One region of the Burkholderia sp. Bp9031 genome, then DNA from elsewhere that is predicted to be linked to it. Evidence: riboswitches for the same ligand, from Rfam matches in the RefSeq annotation. Region 1 holds a riboswitch; the other holds the start of a gene.
What was found. A riboswitch is a leader RNA that binds a small molecule or an ion and turns the genes downstream of it on or off. The one in region 1 is predicted to bind thiamine pyrophosphate.
Positions count from the first base shown of each region.

Region 2: it holds a riboswitch for thiamine pyrophosphate, as region 1 does, so the genes downstream of both, DIE15_RS27555 (FAD-dependent oxidoreductase) here and thiC (phosphomethylpyrimidine synthase ThiC) in region 1, are expected to answer to the same signal.

Region 1 is NZ_QTPW01000007.1:249,768-254,732, forward strand. Features, by position in the region: gene DIE15_RS12555 (molybdopterin-dependent oxidoreductase) at 1-260, opposite strand, end outside; gene DIE15_RS12560 (cytochrome b/b6 domain-containing protein) at 291-923, opposite strand; gene DIE15_RS12565 (pentapeptide MXKDX repeat protein) at 1,019-1,270, opposite strand; gene DIE15_RS36975 (hypothetical protein) at 1,328-1,495, shown strand; TPP riboswitch at 1,527-1,643, shown strand; gene thiC (phosphomethylpyrimidine synthase ThiC) at 1,768-3,699, shown strand; gene DIE15_RS12575 (glycine zipper 2TM domain-containing protein) at 3,949-4,164, shown strand; gene DIE15_RS12580 (hypothetical protein) at 4,390-4,638, shown strand; gene DIE15_RS12585 (DMT family transporter) at 4,781-4,965, shown strand, end outside.
Region 2 is NZ_QTPW01000027.1:26,798-31,762, forward strand. Features, by position in the region: gene thiE (thiamine phosphate synthase) at 1-80, opposite strand, end outside; gene DIE15_RS27545 (thiazole synthase) at 77-892, opposite strand; gene thiS (sulfur carrier protein ThiS) at 932-1,129, opposite strand; gene DIE15_RS27555 (FAD-dependent oxidoreductase) at 1,162-2,298, opposite strand; TPP riboswitch at 2,533-2,656, opposite strand; gene DIE15_RS27560 (ABC transporter ATP-binding protein/permease) at 2,925-4,694, shown strand; gene DIE15_RS27565 (SDR family NAD(P)-dependent oxidoreductase) at 4,691-4,965, shown strand, end outside.

The DNA of each region.
Region 1 (4,965 bases):
GTCGGCGCGAGCCGCTCGCCGCTGAAGAGCCAGGCCTGCACGCGATCGTTCAGCCGCGATACCCGCTCGAGAAACGTGTTGACCGACGCGTCGTCCTGCAGCGTGCAGCCGGTCAGCATCGTCAGGCCGCCGAGCGTCAGGATGCGGCGATTGAAGAGCCGCCGCGACGGCATCTCGAGCGTGCGGCGCACGTCGAGTTCAAGCGACGTGCGATCGAGCGTCCAGCGCGAACGGTCGCGTGTGCTTTCGGATTCCGACATGATGATTTCCTTTTGTCCGCACGCTGCGAGTCAGCGCCCGCGCAGCATCGCGAGCAGCGAGCGCGGCACGCGCAGCGCCATCGCGACGTGCACGACGAAGAATGCGACCAGCAGCGACATCGCCCAGAAATGCACGGCGCGCGCCATGTCGTAGCCGCCGAACAGGTCGCGCAGCAGCGGAAACTGCACGGACTTCCAGATCGTGAGCCCCGACAGCACCAGCACGACGAGATCGGCGATCGCGACCAGGTACGCAGCGCGCTGCACCGCGTTGTAGACGCCGAGGTCGTCATGCGACAGCCGCCCGCGCAGTGCGGCACGCAGGTCGCGCCAGACGGACGCCGGCGTGACCGGCAGCAGCATGCGCGCGAAGCGCCCGGTCGCGATCGACATCGCCAGGTAGAACAGCCCGTTGGCGGCGAGCAGCCACATCGCCGCGAAATGCCATTGCAGCGCACCGCCCAGCCAGCCGCCGAGCGTGATGCCGTGAGGAAACGCGAACGGCGGATAGATCGGCGACGCATCGTAGATGCGCCAGCCGGACAGCGCCATCACGATGGCCGCGAGCGCGTTGAGCCAGTGACTCACGCGCACCCACGGCGGATGGATCGGGCGCGCGGGCGGTGACGCCGCGTCGCGACCGGTGGCGGGAACGGTTTGCATGGTGGAGCCTCAGAGGATGCGGGGATGATGCAAACGCACTCGATGCGAGACGTCGGGCGATGCGATGCACGCACCACCCGACCGGCCCGCCTGCGTCAGTTCGACGGCGCCATTTTGTCGCCCGACATCGCCTTGCCCATCGCGTCGTGCGACATCGCGTCCTTCTTCATCGCATGCTTCTTCATGGCGCCCTTCTTCATCGCGCCGTCCTTCGCCATCGCGTCGTGGCCCATCGCGTCCTTCGACATCGACGTGCCGTCCTTCGACATCGCGTCGTTCTGCGCATAAGCGCTCGTGGCAACCATCGCGATAGCGGCGACACAGGCGACCAGGATTCCGTTTTTCATGACATTTCTCCGATACATGGGTTTAAGGAGCCGAATAGACGGACGTGTGCGCCGGAAATGACAGCCGTATTGAAAATTTTTTTAGCCGACGCTTTCGGCCAGAACCGAACGGCCGCGATGCTGCACCGCTTCGCCCCGGCGGGCGCGCTGGCGGCCGGGCGACAGCCGCGCGCACCGCCCGCGATGCTGCGGCTGCACCGCCGCATCGGATCTGCCCCCGGTTGAAACCGCCGCGAAGCCGGTGTATCGTGTGCCCTTGCTAACGCGGGGGTCCTGCAATGCGTTCGGTCAAACAACCGGCATTGCGGGTGAGAAATACCCTTTGAACCTGATCTGGATAATGCCAGCGCAGGGAAGCGTACGGATTTCACCGCCATCCTTCTGACGAAATCCGCCGCCTCACCAAACCTCGTCTCCTGCTTAGCTCGAGCCCCACATTCGTCAAGGGCTCCGGGCAAGCGCCGAAGCGCGTGTCCGGCGCTCACACAGGAGATTGCATGAACGCCAATCCGAAGTTTCTGTCCGCCGACGCTCATGTCGATGCCGCGGCCGTCGCCCCGCTGCCGAATTCCCGCAAGGTTTATGTAACCGGCTCGCAGCCCGACATCCGCGTACCGATGCGTGAAATCACGCAGGCCGACACGCCGACCGGCTTCGGCGGCGAGAAGAATCCGCCGATCTACGTGTACGACACGTCGGGCCCCTACACCGATCCGGACGCGAAGATCGACATCCGCGCGGGCCTGGCCGCGCTGCGTCAGGGCTGGATCGAAGCGCGCGGCGACACCGAAGTGCTCGGCGGCCTGTCGAGCCAGTACGGCCTCGAGCGCGCGGCCGACCCGGCCACCGCCGACCTGCGGTTCCCGGGCCTGCACCGCAACCCGCGCCGCGCACAGGCCGGCAAGAACGTCACGCAGATGCACTATGCGCGCCAGGGTATCATCACGCCGGAAATGGAATACATCGCGATCCGCGAGAACCAGCGCCGCGCCGAGTACCTCGAGAGCCTGAAGGCGAGCGGCCCGAACGGCGCGAAGCTCGCCGCGATGATGGGCCGCCAGCACCCGGGCCAGGCGTTCGGCGCAGCGGCTTTCGGCGCGAACGCGCCGGCCGAGATCACGCCGGAATTCGTGCGCTCGGAAGTAGCGTGCGGCCGCGCGATCATCCCCGCGAACATCAACCACCCGGAATCCGAGCCGATGATCATCGGCCGCAACTTCCTCGTGAAGATCAACGCGAACATCGGCAACTCGGCCGTCACGTCGTCGATCGGCGAGGAAGTCGACAAGATGACGTGGGCGATCCGCTGGGGCGGCGATACGGTGATGGACCTGTCGACCGGCAAGCACATCCATGAAACGCGCGAGTGGATCATCCGCAACAGCCCGGTGCCGATCGGCACGGTGCCGATCTACCAGGCGCTCGAAAAGGTCAACGGCAAGGCCGAGGACCTGACCTGGGAAATCTTCCGCGACACGCTGATCGAGCAGGCCGAGCAAGGCGTCGACTACTTCACGATCCACGCGGGCGTGCGCCTGCAGTACGTGCCGCTCACCGCGAACCGGATGACCGGCATCGTGTCGCGCGGCGGCTCGATCATGGCGAAGTGGTGCCTCGCGCATCACAAGGAAAGCTTCCTGTACGAACACTTCGAAGAGATCTGCGAGATCATGAAGGCGTACGACGTGAGCTTCTCGCTCGGCGACGGCCTGCGCCCCGGCTCGATCTACGACGCGAACGACGAAGCGCAGCTCGGCGAACTGAAGACGCTCGGCGAACTCACGCAGATCGCGTGGAAGCACGACGTGCAGGTGATGATCGAAGGCCCCGGCCACGTGCCGATGCAGCTGATCAAGGAGAACATGGATCTCCAGCTCGACTGGTGCAAGGAAGCGCCGTTCTACACGCTCGGGCCGCTGACCACCGACATCGCGCCGGGCTACGATCACATCACGTCGGGCATCGGCGCCGCGATGATCGGCTGGTTCGGCACCGCGATGCTGTGCTACGTGACGCCGAAGGAGCACCTCGGGCTGCCGAACAAGGACGACGTGAAGGAAGGGATCATCACGTACAAGCTCGCGGCGCACGCGGCCGACCTCGCCAAGGGTCACCCGGGCGCGCAGGTGCGCGACAACGCGTTGTCGAAGGCGCGCTTCGAGTTCCGCTGGGAAGACCAGTTCAACATCGGCCTCGATCCGGACAAGGCGCGCGAATTCCACGACGAGACGCTGCCGAAGGATTCGGCAAAGGTCGCGCACTTCTGCTCGATGTGCGGCCCGCACTTCTGCTCGATGAAGATCACGCAGGACGTGCGCGAATTCGCGGCGCAGCAGGGCGTGTCGGAAACCGAGGCGCTGAAGAAGGGGATGGAAGTCAAGGCGGTCGAGTTCGTGAAGACCGGTGCCGAGATCTATCATCGTCAGTAAGCGAACGCTGCGGTCCGCCAAACGGATCGCATCGTGACGCGCTGCAGGAAGCCCGCTTTCGAGCGGGCTTTTTTGCGCGCGCGGCCGCATCCCGCATGCCTGCTGGCGCAGGGGAAACAATTGATTACGAAACCGTCCGAGCCTTAACAAGTCCTTACAGCAGCCCCTCGGGGCGGCGGGTAGATTGGGGTTGTGTGTGGCCGTCAGCCGGTCGCGCGTCCTCCATTCACTACCACAAGGACAATGATCATGAGTTACTCGATTCGGCGTTTTGGGGTATGCGCTCTGCTCGTCGCAACGGTGGCAAGCCTGTCGGCATGCGATTCGATGACGCGGCGCCAGCGCGATACGGCCATCGGGGCGGGTGTCGGCGGCGTCGCCGGCGCGGCGATCGGCGGTAACGCGCTGTCGACGCTGGGCGGCGCGGCAGCGGGCGGCATCATCGGCAACCAGGTCGGCAAGTAAGCCGGCCCGGCGCCCGCGTGCCGCACGCTGCGCGGCGCGTTTCGGTTTCGGCCAGACGGCGTTTCCGCGGTGCGGAAGCGCCGTTTTCGCATCTGGCGGTAGCGGTCGCCCGGGCGCTCCGGGGCGATGCCCCGAAATGATCCGTTACCGTTTTGCGCACCGTGTTGCCTCCATGCGGCCTAAGCTTAAGCATCTGCCGATTGCCGGCGCCGCCGGAGAGACATCATGAACAGGACCCTCGTCGCCGCGACGCTCGCGTGCGCGACACTCGCCGGCTGTTATTACCCTTACGGCTACTATCCGTCCGGCTATTACGCGGCGGCGCCGGTACAGCCCGCGCCCGTGTATGTCGACCCCGGCCCCGCGTACTACTATCCGGCCCCTGCATATGCCCCGGCATGGGGGGGTTATTGGGGCCCCGCGCTGTCGCTGAACTTCGGGTTTGGCGGACGCGGCGGCCGGCACCATCATTGAGCGGCCGTGCCGGCCATCCGGCCGGTTCGCGTCGGCGGCAGGCGGAGTTCTCGTTTCTTGTCGTTTCATCCGATCGTGAAACGACGGTGCGGTAACGCGGTGTAAGATTCACCGCATCCCGTCCCCTCGCCCGCCACGCTCGATGTCACCCAAGAACGCCCTTCTGCTGACCGTCCTCGCTGCCCTGTGGGGCGCGTCGTTCCTGTTCATCCGGATCGGCGTTGCCGAATTCGGCGTCGCGCCGCTGATGGCGCTGCGGGTGGGTATCGGCGCGCTGTTCCTGACGGGCCTCGCGCTGACGCGCTTCAAGCCCGCCGACCTCGGCGC
Region 2 (4,965 bases), on a different contig from region 1:
AGACGCGCGCGAATCCGCTCGGCCGCTTCGGCCAGCTCATCGGCGGGCGGCCAGAATGCGTCGGCGAAGCGCGCGCTCATGCACCGCCTCCGTCCTGGTGCCAGAACGGCATCCCGACGACCGGCGTGCTCGCATGCGCGGTCTCGCGCGCATCCATCGGCCCGGCGAGGTAGGCCGCACGGCCGGCCTCGACACCCTGCGCGAACGCGCGCGCCATGATCTCCGGATGCGTGGCCTGCGACACGGCCGTGTTCAGCAGCACGCCGTCGAAGCCCCACTCCATGACCTGGCACGCGTGCGACGGCACGCCGAGCCCGGCGTCGACGATCAGCGGCACGTCCGGCAGCCGCTCGCGCAGCACGCGCAGCCCGTACGGGTTCACGACGCCCTTGCCGGTGCCGATCGGCGCGCCCCACGGCATCAGCGCCTCGCAGCCGACGTCGAGCAGGCGCCGGCCGATCACGAGATCCTCGGTGCAGTACGGCAGCACCTTGAAGCCGTCCTTGACCAGTTGCGCGGCTGCCTCGATCAGCCCGACCGGGTCGGGCTGCAGCGTGTAGTCGTCGCCGATCAGCTCGAGCTTGATCCAGTCGGTGTCGAAGACCTCGCGCGCCATGTGCGCGGTCGTCACCGCCTCGGCGACGGTCTGGCAGCCGGCCGTGTTCGGCAGCAGCGGCACCGCGTGACGCTTGAGCAGGTCGAAGAAGCCGGCCTCGGCGGTGCCGCCCGTCATCTGGCGGCGCAGCGCGACCGTCACCATCCCGGGGCGCGACGCGGCGATCGAGTCGGACAGCGATTGCAGCGACGGATAGCGCGACGTGCCGAGCAGCACGCGGCTTGCGAAGGTTTCACCGTACAGCGTCAGCGCGTCGGCGGATGTGAGGGACGTCATGTCGTTTTCCTGGAAGAGCGGGGGACGAACCGGCGGCGCTCAGCCGCCCGCGACGGGGTGCACCACGTCGAGCTTGTCGCCCGTCGCGAGCGCGCGCGCCGCATGCTGCGTGCGCGCGACGAAATTGCCGTTCAGCGCGACCGCGTACGGCGGACGTGCGCCGTATGCGGCGAGCGCGTCGGCCACCGTCGCGCCATCGGGCAGCGTCAGGGTCTGTTGGTTGATCTGGATATCCATGAGGCTGGGTCGAATTCGGTGGGCGGCGCGCGTCAGGCTGGCTGGCGCGCGTCGTCGCGGTGATGAAGGAGCGTCGGCCAGCGCGCGGCATCGCGCCATGCGACGAACGCATCGGCATCGGCGAACGTGCCGCCGAGCGCGGCTTGCGCGAACGCGGCCGCCGCATGCGCGACCTCCGGCGCGATCATGAAGCCGTGCCGATACAGGCCGTTGACGGCGAGCGTCGTCGCGCCGTCCCAGATCACCGCAGGGCGGTGGTCGGGCAGCGTCGGGCGGCACTGCGCATTGAGTTCGAGGATGCGCGCCTCGCCAAACGCCGGATGCACGGAGAACGCCGCGCTCAGCAGTTCGAGCGCGGAGCGCACGCTGACGGGCGACATGTCCTCGCCCTCCACCTCGGTCGCGCCGATCACGTACAGGTCATCCTGTTTCGGCGCGATGTACAGCGGATAGCGCGGATGCAGCAGCCGCACGGGCCGCGTGAGCCCGATGCCGGGCGCGCGCACGCGCGCGACTTCGCCGCGGATGCCGCGCAGCGCGGGCAGCGCGGGTTTCGCGCCGAGCCCGCGGCAATCGATCGTGAAATGCGCGTCAGGCCGGTTCGCATCGTCGATCGTCGCGTGCCAGTGCAGTTCGACCCCGCGCTGCGCGAGGCCCGCCGCGAGTGCGCGCAGCGCCTGACGGTTGTCGAGCTGACCTTCGCGCGGCAGCATCAGGCCGCGCGCGAAGCGCCCCGCAAGCGCGGGCTCGGCCGCATCGACCTGCGCGCCGGCCAGCGCGACGAAGCCGCCGTCGAACAGCTCGGCCGGCGCATTCGCGCGCACGCGCCGCTCGAACAGCGGCGCCTCCGCGCGATCCGCGTGATGCCAGACGACGAGCGTGCCGCGATGCTGGAAGAACACCGGTTCGGGCAGTTCCGCGAGCCATTGCGGCCAGCGCGCGAGCGATGCGGCACCGAGCTCGGTGATCAGCAGCTCGGCACTCGCCGCCTCGGCGAGCGGCGCGAGCATCGCGGCCGCGACCCACGCGGCCGACTGCTCGCCGTCCGGGCCGCCGCGCTCGTACAGCGCGACGCGATGCCCGTCGCCCGCGAGCCGCCAGGCGATCAGGCGGCCGACGAGGCCGCCGCCGAGTACCGCGAAATCCGGCCGGGAAGCGTGGACGTTCATCGCGCGCCCTCCCCGCAAACCGAGCCGGCCCGTGCGACGGACGTCGACGCGCGCGCGCCGTCCCGTGCCAGCGCACACGACAGCGGTTCGGGAACAGCGCAAAAAACTGAAGATTGAGCGGTCATCATTCCTTCCGTAACGCGCAAAGCGCGTACCCAAAAGGACGAAACCGGCAGCAAAGGCCGGCCGGGCGGGACTCGGGCGCTGACCATGTGGGATGGCAGCCAGCGCGGCCCGGCGGGATCAGAAACTTCCCTCGCCGGTATTACCCGGATCGGGTGCGAAGGGTCTTTCTCAGCCTCGCCGCGTTGCCCGGAATAACCCGTCGGCCGCGCTCGAAGCACCCCTGTTTCGTCGTCGGCCATTAGACCATAAAAGCGGAAAGCGCCGCAAACTGTCCCCTTGCGGCAAATTCGCCGTCGCGACGCGCCGCTCTGGCACAATGCCCGCAGGCCGGCCGCGCGAGCGGCCGGTTGCCGCGTCACCGCCGGCCTTAAGTGCCGTTTAAGACGCGCGGGCCACCATCCGGACGCCCGCCGTCAGTCGGCACCTCGTCCCGGCATGCCGTATCGCGGCGCGCGCCCGGCTTCGCCCGGCCCGCGCGCCGGCTACTCATCAGGAAGCACATGACCCAATCGATCGATCCCGTCCGCTCCGCCTCCGACGCGCCGCAGGACGAGCGCCCGGTATCCGCGTGGAGTCTCATCAAGCCCTACTGGGTGTCGTCCGAATGGAAAGTCGCATGGGGGCTGCTGATCACGATCATCGCGATCAACCTCTGCGTAGTCTGGATCAACGTCAAGCTGAACAAGTGGAACGCGCAGTTCTACAACGCGCTGCAGTCGAAGGACGTCCACGACTTCCCGAACCTGCTGATGCAGTTCTCCGCGCTCGCGTTCGGCTTCATCATCCTCGCGGTGTACGGCCGCTACCTGCGGCAGATGCTCGGGTTCCGCTGGCGCCAGTGGCTCACCGACCGCTTTCTCGGCCAGTGGCTCGGCGATCGCGCGTTCTACCGGATCGAACGCGACCGCCTCGCCGACAACCCCGACCAGCGGATCACCGACGACCTCCAGTCGTTCGCGACGACGACGCTCGCGCTGTCGCTCGACCTGCTGTCGACGGTCGTCACGCTCGTATCGTTCATCACGATCCTGTGGTCGCTCGCCGGCGCGCTGACGGTGTCGCTCGGCGCGACGCCGATCGCGATCCCCGGCTACATGGTGTGGGCAGCCGCGCTGTACGCGGTGGTCGGCTCGCTGATCATCCAGAAGGTCGGCCACCCGCTCGTGTCGATCAACTACCAGCAGCAGCGCGTCGAGGCCGATTTCCGCTTCGGGCTGATTCGCGTGCGCGAGAACGCCGAGCAGATCGCGTTCTACGAGGGCGAGAAAACCGAAACCGGCAACGCGCAGAACCTGTTCATGCGCATCCGCGACAACTGGTGGCGCGTGATGAAGTACACGAAGCGCCTCACGTTCGTGCTGAGTTTCTACGGGCAGATCGCGATCATCTTCCCGCTCGTCGTCGCGGCGCCGCGTTATTTCGCGGGCGCCTTCTCGTTCGGCGTGCTGATGCAGATCTCGTCCGCGTTCGGCACCGTCAGCGATTCGTTCTCGTGGTTCATCAACAGTTACTCGACCCTCGTCGAATGGCGCGCCACCGTCAACCGTCTGCGTGAATTCAAGCGCGTGATGGGCACCTCGCACCTGAAGGAAAGCCTGTCGCCCGCGACCGAGCACGGCGGCATCAACCTGCACTACGTCGACGCCGCGAAGCTGTCGACGTCGTCGCTGAAGCTCGCACTGCCGAACGGCAACGCGCTCGCGAACATCGGCAACGTGACGATCGAGCCCGGCTCGCGCTGGCTCGTGATCGGCAAATCGGGTTCCGGCAAGAGCACGTTCATGCGCGCGATCGCGGGCCTGTGGCCGTTCGGCGACGGCGCGATCGACGCGCCGGTCGGCGCGCGGATGATGTTCGTGCCGCAGACGAGCTACCTGCCGATCGGCTCGCTGAAGGCTGCGCTCACCTATCCGGCCGCGCCCGACGCATTCACCGACGACGCGTGCCGCGACGCGCTGCGCGCGTGCCGCCTCGAAGACTACGTCGAGCGCCTCGACGAGACCGGCCACTGGACGCGCGTGCTGTCGCCGGGCGAACAGCAGCGTCTCGCCGGTGCACGCGTGCTGCTGCACAAGCCGGACTTCCTGTTCCTCGACGAAGCGACCAGCGCGCTCGACGCCGACAACGAAGCGCGGCTCTATCACCTGTTCGCCGAGCGGCTGCCGAAGGCCGCGATCGTCAGCATTGCGCACCGCGAGTCGCTGGCCGCGTTCCATGTCGGCACGATCAACGTCGAGCGTGTGAACGACAACGACAAGGTCGCGGCGTGAGCGCACGCGCCGCGCACCTCGCACGGATCGCGCTGATCACCGGCGCAGGGTCGGGGATCGGCGCGGCGCTCGCGCGGCGGCTGGCGGCACCCGGCACCGCGCTGGCGCTGCATGCGCGCGGCGCCGACGACGCAGCCCGCAAGCGGCTCGACGACGTTGCCGCCTCCTGCACGGCGGCAGGCGCGGAATGCGTGACGCTCACCGGCGATCTCGCCGAAGCCAGCGTCGCCGCGGCACTGGTCGACGCGACCGTCGCGCGCTTCGGCGGGCT